Regions from separate parts of the Otariodibacter oris genome, predicted to be linked through region 2. Evidence: riboswitches for the same ligand, from Rfam matches in the RefSeq annotation. Region 2 holds a riboswitch; each other region holds the start of a gene.
What was found. Region 2 has a riboswitch for thiamine pyrophosphate ahead of thiB (thiamine ABC transporter substrate binding subunit). Riboswitches for the same ligand answer to the same signal wherever they lie in the genome.

Region 1 (6,595 bases), 310 kb from region 2:
CTCTGGGGCGAGAAACAATAAATTCTTGGGGGATAGTAATTTTTAAAACTTGGGTTGATATATCAAATTGAATATCAGCGGAAGGAATGGCCTCAACAGCAGATATACATTCCTGTTCAGAATTATTATAGATGAATGCATTATCCTTTAAATCTAGTGCATTTTTCAGATTAGATGTTAAACATAATCCATAAATAGGTTCTACATCTACACCTTTATCTTCAAATTTTATAGATAAAGTTCCTCTATTTTGTCCATTTATTTCTAAATCTGCAATATATTCACCTGAAGGTATGGGATTACCAAATTTGAATCGACTAAAATCAACATCCTGTCCTGAAACAAAACTTCCAAAGTTTTCATCGAATTCAAACTCTTCAGAGAAACTACTAACAGAATAAATTAAACTCAAAAACAATAGAGAATACTTAAAATACACCAAAAAACCTTACATTTTAATTAATAGACGAAACACCTTCTCTATGAGCACCAAAATCATCAATAATGTTCCATTCTACCTGAGCTGAACCTTTTACTGTCGTATCCATTTGAAATCTCATCTTTGAAAAAGGGGGAATCATATCGGCATTCTTAGCTTTATAAGTTCTATTACCTTGTTTTACCAAAATACTGCTATACGTTATGTAATAAGGAGTAACATTATTAGCTACAATATATTTTCCATCCAAATCCCATTCGACCTTTTCTCTTGCCTCAGAAACTGTCATTGATAAATTATTTGGTCTAAAAAAGAGTTTTAATTTACTGTTAACAGCAAATTGTAAATAACTAGGGCTTGTTAATTCGTTTTCAGAAGGTTTAGGAGGAACATCAAACATATTAAAATAGAAAAGAGTTTCTCTATCTTTAGGTAGAGATTCCCCTGTATAACTAATTCTTAATGTTTGTCTATTATTAGGTTCAATTCTTGACACAGGAGGACTTATTATAAATGGAACTTTAGTATTTTTCTTCTCATCTTCAATCCATACCTGAACTAATGAAGGCTTTATTCCTTCATTCTGTAATTCAACATTAATTGATTTATCATTTGAATTATAAACAACTCTTGTACCATAAACAATTACACTGGCTTGAGAAAAAAGACTAAAGAAACAAAAGAATAGTACAAATATAATTCTCATCATAATAGATCCAAAAGACATCCCCAATAAATATTGGGGATGATATTAATGATTATTTATAAACAACTTCGAAAGGAAGAACTGCTCTTACATTACCGCTAGATAACTCATCTTTGTTTAAAATTTTATAGACTGCATAAAACGTATGAGTAACACCACCATCATCAAGTATAGAATCTTTTGTACTTAATAACTCATCTTCATTGTTTAAATTAATCTCTTTACCTTCTGCATTTAAAAGAGCAAATCCAACGCCTTTAGCAGGATCTTGTTCAAAGGTATTTAGAAGATATCCATTATTATCAGTCGATCCCGATGTTGGTTTTAATTTTACAGAATGTTCTATAGCATCCACATTACATCTTGTTTCGATATTAATAGTTCTTTTACTTATTTCTGGATTAGCAATAAGTTGAAGATCTGTAACTTCATCAAATTGTTTAAATTGATCTTGACTACCTGGAACTAAAGAACATGTAACAGCTTTAATAGCACCAGATAAAGTGATATTTCCTGATGTATCTCCATAAGATGTTGGTCCTGCAGCTAAAACAGATCCTGAGAAAGCTGCAGATGCAGCTAGAGCTATGAGTAATTTTTTCATAAAAAAACCTCTATCTATATAATAAGTGTTAAAAATTTATATATTTTTTGTGTCTGGTTAGACCTGTATATTTTACAGACATTACTTATTTTTTCAACAATATTAAATGCCTACTTCCCACTAATTGAGGTATATCAAGTTTTACTACATCAATTCCATGAATATCTTTTTCAATACTTAATATTTCCTCATCATGATAAACGCCCTTAAGTGCATAAAACAGCCCATTTTCATTAGGTAAGTGATAACACCAATTCACCATATCATTTAATGAAGCAAAGGCTCGACTCAAGACACCATCAAATTGTTGGTCTGTATATTCTTCGACTCGGCTTTGTACTGGCGTTACGTTTTTAATCCCTAATTTCAGTAAAACTTGCTGAATAAAACGGATTCGCTTACCAAGACTATCCAATAACACAAAATGTTTATCAGGATTAGCTATCGCTAAAGGAATACCAGGTAATCCAGGTCCTGTTCCTACATCAATAAAGGAATGACCTTGTAAGCAGGGGCTTACAACTAGACTATCCATAATATGTTTAACCAACATTTCATTAGGATCACGCACCGAAGTTAAGTTATACGCCTTATTCCATTTATCGAGTAATTGAACAAAATCGACTAACTGCTGTTTTTGCTGATCTGTCAAAGATATATCCGCTTGCGATAACAAGCGGTCTAATTTAGCTAACATTTTGCAATTTCCTTTTGATTATTCGCCACGCTTTAACATGCCTTGTTTCTTCAAGGCGACCAATAAGATAGAAATTGCCGCTGGGGTAATCCCTGAAATACGAGAAGCTTGGCCAATAGAAACAGGACGATGCTCTACTAACTTAGCACGAACTTCATTGGATAAGCTTTCCACTTTATCGTAGTCAAATTCAGCCGGAATCAACGTATTTTCGTGGCGTTTATGGCGTTCGATCTCTTGATATTGATGCTCAATATACCCTTGGTATTTTATTGCGATTTCTACCTGTTCTGCAGCTTGTTTATCTTCTAAAGCAGGGGCAAAAGGTTCAATTTGAGTTAAAGCATCATAACTCACTTCAGGACGACGTAATAAATCTTCACCACTCGCTTCTCGAGTCAATGGCGTATTCAATAACGCATTAATTTCACTGAGATTTGCCGTTTGTTGGTGTACCCAGATTTGTTTTAAACGCTCACGCTCTTTTTCAATGTTTTCCATTTTTTGATTGAATCTCGCCCAACGTGCTTCATCAATCAATCCCAGTTTATGAGCAATTGGCGTTAAACGAATATCCGCATTATCTTCACGAAGTAACAAACGATATTCAGCACGAGAAGTGAATACACGGTAAGGCTCTTTTGTACCTAATGTACAAAGATCATCAACCAGTACACCTGTATAAGCTTGATCACGAGTTGGGAACCAAGCCTCTTTGCCTTGTACCTGCAATCCTGCATTGATACCAGCAAGTAACCCTTGTGCGCCCGCTTCTTCGTAACCTGTTGTGCCATTGATTTGTCCTGCAAAGAATAAACCATCAATTGATTTAGTTTCTAATGTTGGTTTCAAATCACGCGGGTCAAAATAATCATACTCAATCGCATATCCTGGTTTCACTATACGAGTATTTTCTAAGCCTTTCATTGAGTGAACGATGCCCATTTGCACATCAAAAGGTAAGCTGGTTGAAATCCCATTTGGATAAACCTCGATCGTATTTAACCCTTCTGGTTCTAAATAGATCTGATGGCTATTGCGATCACTAAATCGCATTACTTTATCTTCAATAGATGGACAATAACGTGGTCCGATACCTTCAATAACACCTGTATACATAGGGCTACGATCTAAACTATTACGGATAAGATCGTGGGTTTGCTCGTTTGTATGTGTGATATAACAAGGAATTTGACGAGGATGCTGATCAACCGATCCCATAAATGAAAACACTGGTAAGTATGTATCACCGTGTTGTTGTGCTAACACTGAAAAATCGATTGTTCTCGCATCTAATCTTGGTGGTGTTCCTGTTTTTAAACGATCAACGCGTAAATTAAGATCTCTTAATTTTGATGCAAGCATAGTTGCAGCTGGATCGCCTGCGCGACCACCTGCATAGTTATCTAAACCAATATGGATCTTACCCGCCAAAAACGTACCAGCCGTTAATACAACAGATCTAGCTTTAAAGATTAAACCCATTTTGGTTACAGCACCGACTGCTCGGTTATTTTCAATCAAAATATCAACAACTTCTTGCTGGAAAATATCTAAATTTTGTTGATTTTCTAATGCTGTTCTGACCGCTTGTCGATATAACACTCTATCAGCTTGAGCACGAGTTGCTCTCACAGCTGGACCTTTACTGCTATTCAAAGTTCTAAATTGAATCCCTGCGGAGTCTGTCGCTTTCGCCATTAACCCGCCCATTGCATCAATCTCTTTAACTAAATGCCCTTTACCGATCCCACCAATAGCAGGATTACAAGACATTTGACCAAGTGTATCGACATTATGTGTTAATAAAAGTGTTTTTAAACCCATTCTAGCTGGGGCAAGAGCAGCTTCAGTACCTGCATGGCCTCCACCTACAACGATAACATCGTATATTTCATTGTAAATCATATATTGCCTTTCAAAATTCTAAAAAATCTAAGTAAATTCTACCTGAAAAACGAGGATCTTGAAAAAGCTATTTAAGATCTTTTTCTGGATCGAAATGAGAGGATCTAAATAATATAAGATCTTTATATATAGATCTTTATTATGATTATTATTAGGCTAACAATTTTTAAAGAATAAATAGAAATTAATCATTAAAATCAAAATGTTATATTAATATAACTATGTAGAGAACATTGCTTAAGATCCGAATAAGTTTGTGGATAAATAGCTTAGTTATCCACAGAAGAAAATTTTACATCAGTTATCATTGAATAGATCCCAAGATAAAAACAAAAAATAAATGAGTTATCCACATATTTATTTGGTTAAATCGTGTACTTTTATAATGGGAAACCTTATCTATTAAGGAAATTGGCCCTAATCCAATAGCTCAAGATATCAGTAGGACGTACCAATCTACTTCATTGTACAAAAAATATATTTGTATATATCATCAAATTATTTTACACTCATTCCCACTTGTCGGAGTGCTTTCAGAGCTGAGATCTATTTTTGTAGGGATCCGTCGAACCTGTTAGGTTAATATCTGCGTAGGGAACAAGTTTTAATTTTCAAATAAGATCGCTGTATTTTTCTTCTTATTACTGCCTTAGTATATCTATTGGGCAGCCGTTCCATTCACTTCACAAGCAAAATTACCTATTTATTTTTGATTATCTATTAGAAGGTGTATTTGCTTATGTCAAACATTACAACTCGTCGCGAAAAAAGAACATCTGCTCAAAATTTTATCAAGGATTTAAAAGGGTACCAGCACCCAAATTCTTCACGAATCTATTTACAGGGATCTAGATCAGATATTCAAGTACCAATGCGTGAAATTCATTTAACTCCATCTTTAATTGGGGGAGATAAAGATCATCCTGAATATGAATTCAACGAATCTATTCCTATTTATGATACCTCGGGTATTTACGGAGATGAAAGCAAGAATATTGATGTAACTAAAGGGATTCCTGTTTGTCGGGATAATTGGATTTTAGAACGTAATGATACGGAATATTTAGATGGAGCAAGTTCTGAATATGCCCAAGTTCGTTTAGCGGATAAAACGTTGGATGAATTACGTTTTCAATTACAACGTAAAATAAAACGTGCAAAAAAAGGGAAGATTGTTACTCAATTACATTATGCTCGCCAAGGAATTATTACACCAGAAATGGAATATATCGCGATTCGTGAAAATATGGGGAGAGATCGTGTAAAAAGCGAAGTGCTTTTACAACAGCATCCTGGACAAAATTTTGGGGCAACTATTCCGAAAGAAATTACACCTGAATTTGTTCGTCAGGAAGTTGCAGCGGGCCGAGCAATAATTCCTTCTAATATAAACCATCCAGAATTAGAGCCAATGATTATTGGTCGAAATTTCTTAGTTAAAGTCAATGCCAATATAGGAAATTCTTCGGTGACTTCTTCCATTGAAGAAGAAGTAGAAAAATTAGTTTGGTCAACTCGCTGGGGAGCTGATACGGTTATGGATCTTTCCACAGGACGAAATATTCATGAGACTCGTGAATGGATTATCCGCAACAGCCCAGTTCCTATCGGTACAGTTCCATTATACCAAGCATTAGAAAAAGTGAATGGTGTGGCTGAGGATCTTACTTGGGAGATTTTTAAAGATACGTTGATTGAGCAAGCAGAGCAAGGCGTTGATTATTTTACTATTCACGCAGGCACATTATTACGCTATGTGCCGATGACTGCCAAACGTTTAACAGGGATTGTATCGAGAGGTGGCTCTATTATGGCTAAATGGTGCTTATCTCATCATAAAGAAAATTTCTTATACCAAAATTTCCGTGAACTTTGTGAAATTTGTGCAAGCTACGATGTAGCGCTTTCATTAGGTGACGGACTTCGCCCAGGCTCTATTCAAGATGCAAATGATGAAGCGCAATTTTCAGAATTATATACCTTAGGTGAATTAACAAAAATTGCATGGGAATATGATGTTCAAGTGATGATCGAAGGTCCAGGACATATCCCAATGCACATGATTCAACGAAATATGACTGAAGAATTGGAACATTGTTATGAAGCACCATTTTATACCTTAGGACCTCTTACCACTGATATAGCACCAGGGTATGATCATTTTACTTCAGGGATTGGAGCAGCCATGATAGGTTGGTTTGGTTGTGCAATGCTTTGTTACGTTACACCAAAAGAGCATTT
Region 2 (6,595 bases):
AGGGGAAATTCATGGCATTGCGAATGGAATAAATAATAAAGGCGAATTATTACTCGAACAAGATAATAAAATGACACCTTTTGCAATAGGCGAAATATCATTACGTCCAGATAATTAATATTATAACCTTTTGTCGTATTTCATAGAAAAAAGTAAAATAGGCAAATAATTATTTTTTAAATTGAGGAACAAACTCATGACAACAGCACAAAGTGGCATTACATTAATGCACCGTAAATCAGGTATATTTATTGAATTAACTATCAATGATTCAACAAAACTCGCTGATCGAATTAAAACGATTTATGAACAATTTGAAGAAACCAAACAAAAATTTTCAGTTGATGAATTAGGCATAACTTTCGCTTTTGGTGAGAGTTTATGGAGAAAATTAGCGCCTAAATCTTCCGCACTAGAATTAAAATCTTTTACCTCTTTAGGTTCAGAAGAACGTGAATTTGCTCCCGCAACGCAACGTGATCTACTTGTTCATATTCAATCAGATCGCCCTGACGTCAATTTTGCAGTTGCTCTGATTGTTGTTGAACAGTTGCAAGATATTGCCACAGTGGAAGAAGAAATAAATGGTTTCCGTTGGATAGAAGATCGCGATCTTACAGGCTTTATTGATGGCACAGAAAATCCTGAAAATGAAGAAAAATTACGTGAAGTTGCTCTCATTAACGAGGGGGAAGATGAAGGTGGAAGTTATGTGCTTAGCCAACGTTATGTTCATCAATTACAAAAATGGAATAAAATGTCTAGCGATCGCCAAGAACAAGTGATTGGTAGAACAAAAGCAGATAGCGTGGAATTAGACGATGTGCCAAGTAATTCTCACGTAGGGCGAGTTGATTTAAAAGAAAATGGTAAAGGCTTAAAAGTTTTACGCCATAGTCTGCCTTATGGAAAAGCAAGTGGTGAAAATGGTTTATATTTCCTTGCTTTTTCTAAACGTTTATACAATATCGATCAACAATTAAAAAGTATGTTTGGTGAATTAGACGGTAAAACTGACCGCTTACTTGGATTTACCAAAGCGGTAACAAGTAGTTATTATTTTGCACCAAGTTTAGAAATATTACTCAATTTATAAACATTTTTCTTTATTAAATAAATAGGGATATTGATGATTAATATCCCTATTTTTTTATTATTTTTTTCTGATTATTTATTAATAAATCACAAATATTTGTATTTTTTAATAAAAAAGTGAGAAGCATGTCAAAAAAATGTAAACAAGTTGTTTACATTTTCTCATATTTTGGCAAATTAGAAATGCAAACCAACAAATTAATTAAACAAATCAAGAGGAAAACGTAATGTTTCATCATAATTTTAAGAAACTCATTAGTGCATTAACTATTAGTGCTGCATTATCATTATCTGCATGGGCTAATGATCCTATTGTTATTAAATTTTCACATGTAGTAGCTAATGAAACACCAAAAGGTCAAGGCGCTTTATTATTTCAAAAATTAGTTGATGAAAGATTAGCGGATAAAGTAAAAGTTGAAGTTTATCCGAACTCATCGCTTTATGGTGACGGAAAAGAAATGGAAGCATTATTATTAAATAATGTTCAAATGTTAGCACCGTCTTTAGCAAAATTTGATAAATATACGTCTAAAGTGCAACTTTTTGATCTTCCATTTTTATTTGATGATATTAAAGCGGTAGAACGTTTTGAAAAAAGTGAAGCGGGTAAATCACTATTAAACTCAATGAAAGATAAAGGCATTACTGGTTTAGCTTATTGGAATAATGATCTAAAACAGCTTTCTGCGAATAAAGAGTTGCGTGAACCTAGAGATGCAAGAGGATTAAAATTCCGTGTACAAAACTCAGATGTACTTGATGCTCAATTTAAAGCATTGAGAGCGATTCCTCGTAAAATGGCATTTGGAGAAATGTATCAAGGGCTACAAACTGGTGTAGTAAATGGTGCAGAAAATCCATATTCAAATATTTATTCACAAAAGGTTTATGAAGTTCAGAAATACATTACTGAATCTAATCATGGTTTACTTTCATATATGCTGATTGTGAACACTAAATTTTGGGATGGATTACCTGAAGATATTCGCACTGAATTAGAGAAAATCCTTGAAGAAGTGACCACAGAAGTGAATAAACAATCTCATGAATTAAATCTTGGTGATAAACAAAAAATTATTGACTCAGGTTCGACTGAAATTATTACCTTAACCCCTAAAGAACGTGAAAAATGGAGAGAAATGGTTAAACCTGTTTGGAAAGAATTTGAACCTGCTATCGGTGCAGATTTAATTAAAGCAGCTGAAGCATCAAATCAATAATTAATCATTTACATTTTTGGAGTGTGACAGCTTTTACGGATAAGTTGTCACACTTTTTTATTCTGACAAGGAGAACTCATGACTTCTTTAAAGTGGTTTTGGGAACGTTTTGAAGAGTGTTTCATTGCCATTTTACTTATGGTAATGACACTAGTCACTTTTGCTTACGTGGTATTTAATAATCTTTATAACGTTTTTTTCGATCTAGCCGATCAATTTCCTTCAACGGCTAATGTCACTGAACCCATCGGTGATTTTATTATGACAATGGCACAAGAAATGACGTGGAGTCTTGCCATCACTAAAGCATGTTTTGGTTGGCTGATATTTTTTGGTGCATCATACGGTGTGCGTACCGCAGGTCATATTGGGGTCGATGTTTTAGTCAAAAAATTACCTCGTGTAGCACAAAAATGGGTAAGTATCGTTGCAGTACTCGCTTGTATCGGCTATGGCGTGATTATTGCCTCCGCTAGTTATGAATGGGTAGAAACCATGTACATTGCAGATATTGGCGCAGATGATCTCAATCATTTTAATGTCAAAATATGGCATATTGGATTAATCATGCCGATTGGATTTGGGCTAATTGCTATTCGTTTTATTGAAATTCTTGTCCGCCTTCTCGCCAATAAACAGGTCAATTTAGGTTTAGCTGATGAAAGTGAAGATGCCCTCAAACTTGCACAAGGAGATGAAAAATGACCATTTTAGTATTATTTGTTCTCCTATTTGTGCTGATGTTTATCGGCGTACCCATTGCGATCTCACTGGGTCTATCTGGTGCAATCACAATCATACTTTTTAGCCAAGATTCATTAAGTTCATTAGCTATTAAGCTTTTTGAAACCTCTGAACATTATACGTTACTCGCTATTCCTTTCTTCCTGTTAGCAGGTGCATTTATGACCACAGGTGGTGTAGCAAAACGATTAATTGATTTCGCAAATGCAACCGTTGGACATATTCGTGGTGGGTTAGCGATTGCTGCCGTACTCTCTTGTATGTTATTTGCGGCTTTATCTGGCTCTAGCCCCGCCACCGTAGCGGCTGTGGGTTCAATTGCGATTGCTGGAATGGTTCGTTCGGGTTACCCCGTATCATTTGGTACAGGAATTATTTGTAATGCGGGAACATTAGGTATCTTAATTCCACCTTCTGTGGTTATGGTTGTTTATGCTGCTGCAACAGAAACCTCTGTTGGACGCTTATTTATGGCAGGTGTTATGCCTGGTATCTTACTTGGCGTTGTTTTAATGGTAGCAATCTATCTCGTCGCTAGAATAAAGAATTTACCAGCCCAACCTAGAGCCTCAGTTAAAGAGTGGTTTAGAGCGGGAAGAAAGGCGATTTGGGGGTTATTACTTATGGTAATTATCCTAGGTGGAATTTATAGTGGTATTTTCACGCCAACAGAAGCCGCTGCGGTAGCCGCCGTTTATTCATTCTTTGTGGCTGTATTCATCTATAAAGACGTGAGATTAAGAGATTGTCCGAAAGTCTTACTTGAATCGGCAAAACTCAGTGTCATGTTAATGTTCATCATTGCTAATGCCATGTTATTTGCTCATGTTTTAACAACAGAACAAATCCCGCAAATTATTACCGAGGCGGTAATCGAATGGAATTTACAACCATGGGCATTTTTATTGGTGGTTAATATCATTTTACTGATTGCTGGTGCATTTATGGAGCCTTCTGCCATTATTTTAATTCTCGCACCAATATTATTCCCAATTGCAGTTGAATTAGGCATTGATCCTATTCATTTAGGTATCATTATGGTGGTAAATATGGAAATTGGTTTAATCACCCCACCTATAGGGCTAAATCTCTTTGTTGCCTCAGCGGTGTCTAAATTACCACTATCAGAAGTTATTAGAGCAGCGCTACCATGGTTACTAATTCTTTTAACTTTCTTAGGACTTATTACCTATATACCTGCAATCTCAATGGCATTGCCAGAGTGGATTGGTATACACTAAATGGTAGCATTCTCAATAAAAAGGATTAAATCGCATTCGGTACATTCTGATTTATTCCTTTTTATTGTACAATATTCATATCGACGTTCTCATTGGGGTGCTTTGATTCAAGCTGAGAAATACCCATAGAACCTGATCTGATTAATATCAGCGTAGGGATTTGAGACAAGTTGTTTGTCCTTGTTTTAGATCCTTCTATCTTAATTCTATTTAGAAGGCGTTATTCCATGAAACTTAATCATCTCTTTGCACTTTCAAGTATTGCAATCTCTGTATCTGCACTTGCAGCTAATCAACCAACACTTACTGTTTATACTTATGACTCATTTACTTCTGAATGGGGACCTGCACCAAAACTGGAAGCCCTTTTTGAAGAAAACTGTAATTGTGATTTGAAATTTATGCCATTTGAAGATGGTGTCACTATGTTCAATCGTATCCGTTTAGAAGGTCAAAAAACCAAAGCGGATATCATGCTAGGTATCGATAATTTTGTAATGCCAGAAGCTGAAAAATCAGACTTATTTATTCCTCATCAACTTGATACTTCTGGATTAAATTTAGAAACTGCATGGACAAATGAAACCTTTGTTCCTTATGATTTCGGTGAATATGCCTTTGTTTATAATAAGAAAAATGTCACAAATCCACCAAAAAGCCTAAAAGAGTTAGTTGATCGTGAAGATCTCAAAATCATCTATCAAGATCCTCGCACAAGTACCGTAGGTAGAGGCTTACTCTTCTGGGTTAATCAGGTTTATGGCAACGATGCAGAAAAAGCTTGGGAAAAATTGGCTAAACACACAGTAACTGTTGGAAAAGGTTGGTCTGAAACTTACGGAGCATTCCTAAAAGGAGAATCAGATTTAGTACTAAGCTATTCAACCTCTCCGCTCTATCATCAATGGAATGAACAAGATGATAGCTATGCCGCAGCTAATTTTGATGAAGGGCATCTTGTTCAGATTGAAGTTGCAGGAATCACAAAAGCAAGCAAACAACCTGAGCTTGCCCGTCAATTTTTAACTTTCTTACAAACACCTGAAGCACAAAAAATTATTTCAGTGAATAACGTAATGAAACCTGTTGTAGCGAAAGATGCCGATCCTGCATTCAGTACATTGCCACATTATGCTCAATTACCATTTACCCAACCTGATGTGGAAACCGTTAAACAATGGTTAGCAACCTGGCAAAAAGCAATGAGTAAATAAATTCATTCCCCGCATTAAGCGGGGATTTTTATTTATTTCATTAAAATCGCTATAATGTGCCATTAATTCTTATTATTACGATGTCTATGCTGAATTTTATTCAAACGGCGAATCAACTTGGTGCGACAAAAACACCCTTTTTCTTTCTTATCGATTTTGAACAAAATAAACCGCTGATCTACCCGCTTACAACATTAGAACAGCATAAAATTTGGTTTAAATTTCCTGATAAATCAAATGCTATTGAGCAATCTATCGCTAAAAAATTCGAATTGACTTTTACCCCAATGGAACGCTCTTTATATCAAGAAAAATTTCACTTGGTAAAAAAGGAAATTCAGAATGGTAATAGCTATTTGCTCAATTTAACTGTACCAACACCCATTCAAACAAACTACACATTAGCGGAGATATTTCAGGCAAGTCGCGCAAAATACAAACTATTGCTTGATGATCATTTTGTTTGTTTCTCGCCCGAATGTTTTATCAAAATTGAGAACAATAGGATTTATTCCTATCCGATGAAAGGAACGATTAATGTTGAGGAAGAAAATGCCCTAGAAAAACTACTTAATTCTGAAAAAGAATTAGCCGAACACAATACAATTGTGGATCTAATCAGAAATGATTTAGCTCTGGTTGCTCAAAATATCCAAGTCACAAAGTATCGCTATGTAGAACAAGTGAATACACACAAAGGGGCAATTTACCAAACCAGTTCGGAAATTCGAGGCGAACTGCCACTTCACTGGCAAAATAATATTGGAAACCTGCTAGAAAAAATATTACCCGCTGGCTCGATCAGCGGAGCGCCGAAAGTCAAAACCGTTGAAATTATCCAGCAAGCAGAAAAACAGGAACGAGGCTACTACACGGGGATATTTGGTTATTTTGATGGTGATGCTTTAGATAGTGCAGTCGCCATTCGCTACATTGAAAATGATCATAACCAATTTATTTTCCGTAGCGGTGGGGGCATTACCGCGCTAAGCCAATGTGATGATGAATATAATGAAATTCTAGAGAAAATCTATGTCCCATTATCCACTATTTGAAACTTTATCCATCATTGATGGAA
Region 3 (6,595 bases), 550 kb from region 2:
ACCTTTAACAATAACTGGTAAACCAGTAAAGCTTTTAATGAATTCAATGTCTTTAGTTGTTAAAGCTGTTTTTTGATTGAAGAAGTCACCAGTACCACCCATTTTTGGATCATGGTTACCGAATGATCTATCTGGACGGAAAGGGCTACCCATAGCGATGAAGTTTTCTGGTTGGCCAGGACCAAGTGCATCAGCTGTTAAAATGATTGCTGAATAACCTGCATTTTTTGCACGAGTTAACAATGATTTAGTCACTTCTTCATCATTGTTATAATATAACTGGAACCATTTAGGGCCTTTAGTTGATTCGGCAATTTGTTCAAGAGTTGCATTTGATGCGCCTGAAGAGCAGTACAAAGTATTTGCTAACTCTGCACCTTTAGCTGTTAATTGTTCTCCGCTTTCGTGGACCATTGCGTGAGCACCCATAGGAGCAACAATGACTGGAGATGCTAGATCTAAATCCAATAATTTAGTTGAAGTATCAATATCACTCCAAGATAAACCTACTAAGCGTTTTGCTGCTATGCGGTAATCATCAAATGCACGACGGTTTTCATGCATAGTCCACTCTGCACCAGCTGCACCAGATACAAATTCAAAACCAGCTTTTGGAATAACTTTACTTGCAGGTTCTTCCAAACGTTCAAGACTAACAACTTGAATTGGTTTATCTGCAGTACTTGCACCGTAAGCTGTTTTAGTTGCTTTTTTTGCACTTGTTGATTTGTCTGCTGCAAATGCTGGAGCACTCATAAATGGTAATGTACTTAATCCAACGCTAGCTACACCTAAACCTAGACCTGCAGCACTAAGAAATTTACGTCTAGATAGAGTTTCTTTTTCCGAAACTCCTACTGTTGTAGTTTCTACTTCTTTTACAGAAGTATCTAATTGATGAGATGAAGTCATATTTATTCCTCAATATTTGATGAAGATGAAAGAAATTGCAAGGCAAGTTTATTGACACATTATTTGTAATAATATTATATCATTTTTGCATTGCTAGTTGTTTTATTAACATAATAACCATAAATATTTAATGGTTATTTGTTTAAAAAACTTTGCTAATGTTAATTCTTTTTTTTTAAAATGTAAATAATTGAATAAAAAATAAATGAGCGTATAATGCCAACCAATGTCCTTAATATTTAATGTTTTTTTATTATCAATTAATGGTAAATAAATAATTTATAAATATTAAAAAATATATTAAGAGGCATTAATCTAAAGTATTAATATTTTAATAGATATATTATTTTTATAATTTATTGGTACTTTTTACTTTTGTTTTAGTTTGAGGATTTTAGTATGTCATTTAAAAAAACTTTGCTAGCTCTAGCAAGCATGACTTTCTCTTTGGGTGCAGTTGCTGCATCTGATACTGGTGTTGATGTTGACATATCCCAATATGAAAATCGTACAATGTTACCGGATATGACTGTAGGTATGTGTGATACTGTTGCACCTACATTGGTCCATATTAAAGATAACTTATATCGCCATACAAATGGTGCAGGTTTAGCCGTTCATAGTGGTCTGGTTATGATTACTGATGAAGGCGCTGTGGTTGTGGATGGCGGAGCTACCTGTGCTGCAGAATGGCTTAATAATGAAATTAAAACTCGTTTTAATGTTCCTGTAAAATATGTAGTTTTAACTCATGCACATGCTGACCACATGGCTGGTAGCCAAGTATTCCAAAAAGCAGGTGCAACAATTGTTGCAAATCAAAGAGCGGTTGAACCAATTGTTGGTGAAAAACTTCCTTATGCTGTACCAAATCGTGTATTTGATAAAGATATGACTATTAGTATTGGCGGTGAAACTGTTGAATTACATCGTGTCGCACCAAGCCATTCAGATAGTATGATAATGGTATTATTCCCTCGCCAGAAAGCCCTACAATGTACAGACGTGTGTGAAAGTAAGAGTATGCCATATAATGACTTCTTAGATTTCTACTATCCAGGATGGATTGATACTTTAAATTGGGTATTAGAGCAAGATGTTGATGTTATTGATGTTGGTCACTATGGTTTAGCAACAAAAGAAGATGAAAGAGCTTTGCGTGATTACATGGTAGATTTACATGATCAAGTGCTTCATTTAGTGCGTGAAGGTCAATCTTGGGATCAACTTTACCGTAATGTTAAATTTAGTCCAGATATTCAAGATTGGATTGGTTTCAATAATATGAAAACATTAAATATTGTTGGTATGTATCGTTGGGTTTCTAACCACCGTCGTGGTGAATGGTAATCATTCGAATAATTTCAAATAAATTTGAATAAATAAAGAGAAAGCCGTGCTTATTTTTCAGAAGCATGGCTTCTTTTTATTTAATACCTATAGAAAGATATAATGTATTGTTTTTAATGATATATTTTAATTGAATTAAATTTTTATTTAAGTTATTTAATAATTTAAAAAATTATATTTTATTTTTATTAGCAAATATATTTTAATTATTTTTATTAAGATAAAATTATATTACTATTAGAAATATGAATAGTAATTTATAAAAAACAATAAATTTCTGTGCGTAAATTATACATGAGTATAATTAATAAGCTTATAAATGATAAGAGTTTTCTCGAAGCATGAGATGCTTTATAATGACGCGATTTTTCCTTAAAACAAGACAAAGAGGTTAAGAATGAGTACTCCAATTTATAAACGTATTTTACTAAAACTTAGTGGTGAAGCATTACAAGGTAGTGAAGGGTTTGGTATCGATCCTTCCATTCTAGATAGAATGGCTATTGAAATTAAAGAATTAGTGGAGATGGGAGTTGAAGTTGGTGTAGTTCTTGGCGGGGGAAACTTATTCCGTGGTGCAAAACTCGCTAAAGCAGGGATGAATCGTGTAGTGGGTGATCATATGGGAATGCTTGCTACAGTCATGAATGGACTTGCAATGCGCGATGCTTTACACCGTGCAGAGGTGAATGCCAAATTAATGTCAGCATTTCAGTTAAATGGTATTTGCGATACTTATAACTGGTCAGAAGCGATAAAAATGTTACGTGAAAAACGTGTCGTGATTTTCTCTGCTGGAACAGGTAGTCCATTTTTTACCACTGATTCAGCAGCCTGTTTACGTGGTATTGAAATCGAAGCTGATGTGGTATTAAAAGCAACAAAAGTTGATGGAGTATATGATAAAGATCCAGTTAAAAATCCAGATGCAGTATTGTATAAAACATTAAGTTATGAAGAAGTGATCGATAAAGAATTACAAGTTATGGATTTAGCTGCATTTACTTTAGCTCGTGACCATGGCATGCCAATCCGTGTGTTTAACATGGGCAAGTCCGGAGCATTACGTCAAGTTGTATTAGGTACAGAAGAAGGGACTACAATTTCTTAATGTAATTTTTTAAGAATATAATTATAAGAAATTTTCTTCATAATTTTTATTTAGCCATAAGGTATCAAGGGATTCTTTGTGGCTTTTTTGTTAATGAACACCTAAATGTAAATATTTTTGCAATTTTTTGTAAATGCATATAGACTCCAAAAACATATTAGTCGGGGTGCGATTTTACTTGCTGAGATAATACCCGTGAACCTGATTCAGTTAATACTGCCGTAGGAAACTAACATTATGTCAAAATATATACTATTCAAATTCTACCTGTCTTTTATTTTCTATTTTAAATCATCATCTATTTAGCAACATCTTACTATTTGCAAGGTGTCTGATATGCGTAGCGTAATGATTGACAATCTAACCTTAGCATTTGATCAACAAGTGCTATTTAACGATTTTTCTTTTAGCCTAGTCAAAGGGCAATGGACTACATTACTTGGTAGTTCAGGCGTGGGAAAATCAACTTTACTTAGGGCGATTGCGGGCTTAGAAAATGAAGCCATTCAACAAGGAAAAATAGATTTCTCTCCTCAATCAAAAATTGCTTGGTTAGCCCAAGAAGATGCCTTATATCCTTGGCTCTCTATTTTGGATAATGTCCAACTTGAAGCACATTTATCAGGGCGTAAAAATCAACAAACAGTAGAAAAAGCTAAAGCGTTACTTGAACAGGTAAAGATGATAGAGCATATTCATAAAGCGCCTTATCAACTCTCTGGTGGCCAAAAACAACGTGTTGCTCTAGCAAGAACTTTAATGCAAGAGGCTGATATTATTTTGATGGATGAACCTTTTTCTGCATTAGATGCAGTAACGCGTTATCAGCTACAAAATCTTGCCTATACTTTACTCAAAGATAAAACAATTTTATTGATCACCCACGATCCGCAAGAAGCTATTCGTTTGAGTCATCGTATAGCGATCTTAAAGGGGAGCCCAGCAACCATTACTCATCAGATATCTTTACCCGATGATTTACCTCGAGAGTTAAATCAAGAATCCCTCTGGAAATTGCAGAAAGAATTACTCGACGAACTTGCAAGCGGGGATTTAGTATGAAAATTTTACCGATTATCCGCCCGCTTGTATTAGCTGTTATATTACTTATGTGTTGGCAATTAGCTGTGACATTTTGGCAGATTCCTCACTATTTATTGCCAACACCCCTCGATATTGTGAATAAGTTTTCTGAGAATACCTCATTATTGTGGCAACATACTCAGACTACATTAATTGAAATTGTGGTTGGTTTAGTACTTGGTGTGCTATTTGGACTTTTATCCGCAGTACTTTTGAGTTTATCTAAGACAATTTCTTCATTTTTATTGCCGATCCTGATCACTTCTCAAGCGATACCGATATTTGCCATTGCCCCATTACTCGTCCTTTGGTTTGGGTATGGCATGGCATCTAAGATTGTGATGACTATCCTTATTATTTATTTCCCTGTCACCGCAGCCTGTTATGACGGTTTAAGAAACACACCTAAAACGTGGTTGGAATTGGCAAATACTATCAAGATCTCACCGCTTGCGTTATTACTTAAAGTGAAATTCCCCGCGGCATTGCCTGCATTAGCATCGGGTTTGAGAATTGCGGTTTCGATTGCTCCCATTGGGGCGGTGATTGGCGAATGGGTTGGTTCATCAGAAGGGCTGGGCTATTTAATGTTAAATGCGAATGCTCGAATGCAAGTTGATCTCATGTTTTCAGCCCTATTTATTCTCGTTTTAATCACGCTCTTTTTGTATTTTTTTACAGATAAATTACTACGCTATTTTATCCCTTGGATTTCACAAGTTCGCTAATTCCGATCTATTAGTTTAAAGGAGACATTATGTCGATTATTGATAAATTCATAAGCAATGCTCAGCCTTATTGGAGAGCCTATGTTGAGCATGATTTTGTTCAGCAGTTAGGGCAAGGTACGTTGAGCAAAGCCTCTTTTCAGCATTATTTAAAACAAGATTATTTATTTCTTTTTCAATACAGCCGAGCTAATTCATTAGGCATTTTTAAGGCAGAAAATTTTGAACAAATTTTTCAGGCTCAACAAATGAATGCAGACTTATTACAAGAAATTCAATTACATATCGATTTTTGTAAAAGCTGGGGTATTTCGGAACAAGAATTGTTTAGTACACCAGAATCATCCGCCTGTATTGCTTACACTCGTTATGTCTTAGATTGCGGTATCAAAGGAGGATTAGCTGAGCTTTATGTTGCTCTTGCACCTTGTGCGATTGGCTATGCAGAAATTGGCAAAAGATTAAGTGAACAAGGCAGTGGAGCAAACAATCCTTATCAAGATTGGATCAATACTTATGCGGATCCAGAATTCCAAAAATCAGCACAAAATTTGGCAGACAATATTGAAAAACTTTGTGCAGATCTGACCGCTTCACAACTTGAGAAACTTCAACACATTTTTAATACAGCCACCAGAATGGAAATGGCATTTTGGCAAATGGGTTTAGATTTAAGTTAAAGAGGAAAACACAATGAAAAAATTGACAGTCGCATTATGCCTTATGGCAAGTTTAGCAAGCACGGGTTCAGCTTACGCAAAAGAAAAAATCTCGCTGATGTTGGATTGGTTTGTGAATCCCGATCACGCAGCGCTGATTGTTGCACAACAAAAGGGCTATTTTGATAAATATGATTTAGAGGTTGAAATTATTGAGCCTGCTGATCCTTCATTAGCACCTAAATTAGTCGCTTCTGGTGATGTTGATATGGCGGTAGATTATCAACCTCAATTACAACTACAAGTGGCTGAGGGCTTACCTGTAGTAAGAATCGGTACATTAATTTCCAGTCCGCTAACAAGCCTAGTTGTACTTAAAAGTGGAAACATTAATCAATTATCTGATTTAAAAGGGAAGAAAGTAGGGTATTCAGTAACAGGTTTTGAAAGCACTATTTTGGATATGATGTTGCAGTCATCAGGTGTCACAAAAGATGATGTTGAGTTAGTTAATGTGAATTTCTCTCTTTCTCCATCATTGTTATCTGGTCAAGTTGATGCGGTCATCGGGGCTTATCGCAATTTCGAACTTAATCAGTTGAAATTAGAAAAAAATGAAGGTTTAGCATTTTACCCAGAAGAACATGGTGTACCTGCTTATGATGAGTTAATTCTTACGGCTAACACCAAAAATATTTCAGATAAAAAATTCTCTGATTTTTTAAGTGCGTTAGAGGAAGCAACTATCTTTA

Region 1: linked by a shared signal. The riboswitch ahead of thiC (phosphomethylpyrimidine synthase ThiC) and the one ahead of thiB (thiamine ABC transporter substrate binding subunit) in region 2 are both predicted to bind thiamine pyrophosphate.
Region 3: linked by a shared signal. The riboswitch ahead of A6A10_RS04130 (ABC transporter ATP-binding protein) and the one ahead of thiB (thiamine ABC transporter substrate binding subunit) in region 2 are both predicted to bind thiamine pyrophosphate.

The regions. Positions count from the first base shown of each region.
Region 1 covers NZ_CP016604.1:47,435-54,029, forward strand. The annotation lists gene A6A10_RS00225 (fimbria/pilus outer membrane usher protein) at 1-439, opposite strand, end outside; gene A6A10_RS00230 (fimbrial biogenesis chaperone) at 456-1,148, opposite strand; gene A6A10_RS00235 (fimbrial protein) at 1,198-1,749, opposite strand; gene rsmG (16S rRNA (guanine(527)-N(7))-methyltransferase RsmG) at 1,835-2,446, opposite strand; gene mnmG (tRNA uridine-5-carboxymethylaminomethyl(34) synthesis enzyme MnmG) at 2,465-4,354, opposite strand; TPP riboswitch at 4,868-4,968, shown strand; gene thiC (phosphomethylpyrimidine synthase ThiC) at 5,094-6,595, shown strand, end outside.
Region 2 covers NZ_CP016604.1:354,690-361,284, reverse strand. The annotation lists gene A6A10_RS01720 (biotin--[acetyl-CoA-carboxylase] ligase) at 1-118, shown strand, start outside; gene A6A10_RS01715 (Dyp-type peroxidase) at 197-1,096, shown strand; gene A6A10_RS01710 (TRAP transporter substrate-binding protein) at 1,323-2,318, shown strand; gene A6A10_RS01705 (TRAP transporter small permease) at 2,397-3,023, shown strand; gene dctM (C4-dicarboxylate TRAP transporter large permease protein DctM) at 3,020-4,303, shown strand; TPP riboswitch at 4,387-4,480, shown strand; gene thiB (thiamine ABC transporter substrate binding subunit) at 4,531-5,517, shown strand; gene A6A10_RS01690 (aminodeoxychorismate synthase component I) at 5,604-6,572, shown strand; gene A6A10_RS01685 (aminotransferase class IV family protein) at 6,550-6,595, shown strand, end outside.
Region 3 covers NZ_CP016604.1:908,273-914,867, forward strand. The annotation lists gene A6A10_RS04115 (alpha-hydroxy-acid oxidizing protein) at 1-912, opposite strand, end outside; gene A6A10_RS04120 (MBL fold metallo-hydrolase) at 1,312-2,262, shown strand; gene pyrH (UMP kinase) at 2,660-3,373, shown strand; TPP riboswitch at 3,526-3,618, shown strand; gene A6A10_RS04130 (ABC transporter ATP-binding protein) at 3,710-4,435, shown strand; gene A6A10_RS04135 (ABC transporter permease) at 4,432-5,184, shown strand; gene tenA (thiaminase II) at 5,214-5,864, shown strand; gene A6A10_RS04145 (ABC transporter substrate-binding protein) at 5,878-6,595, shown strand, end outside.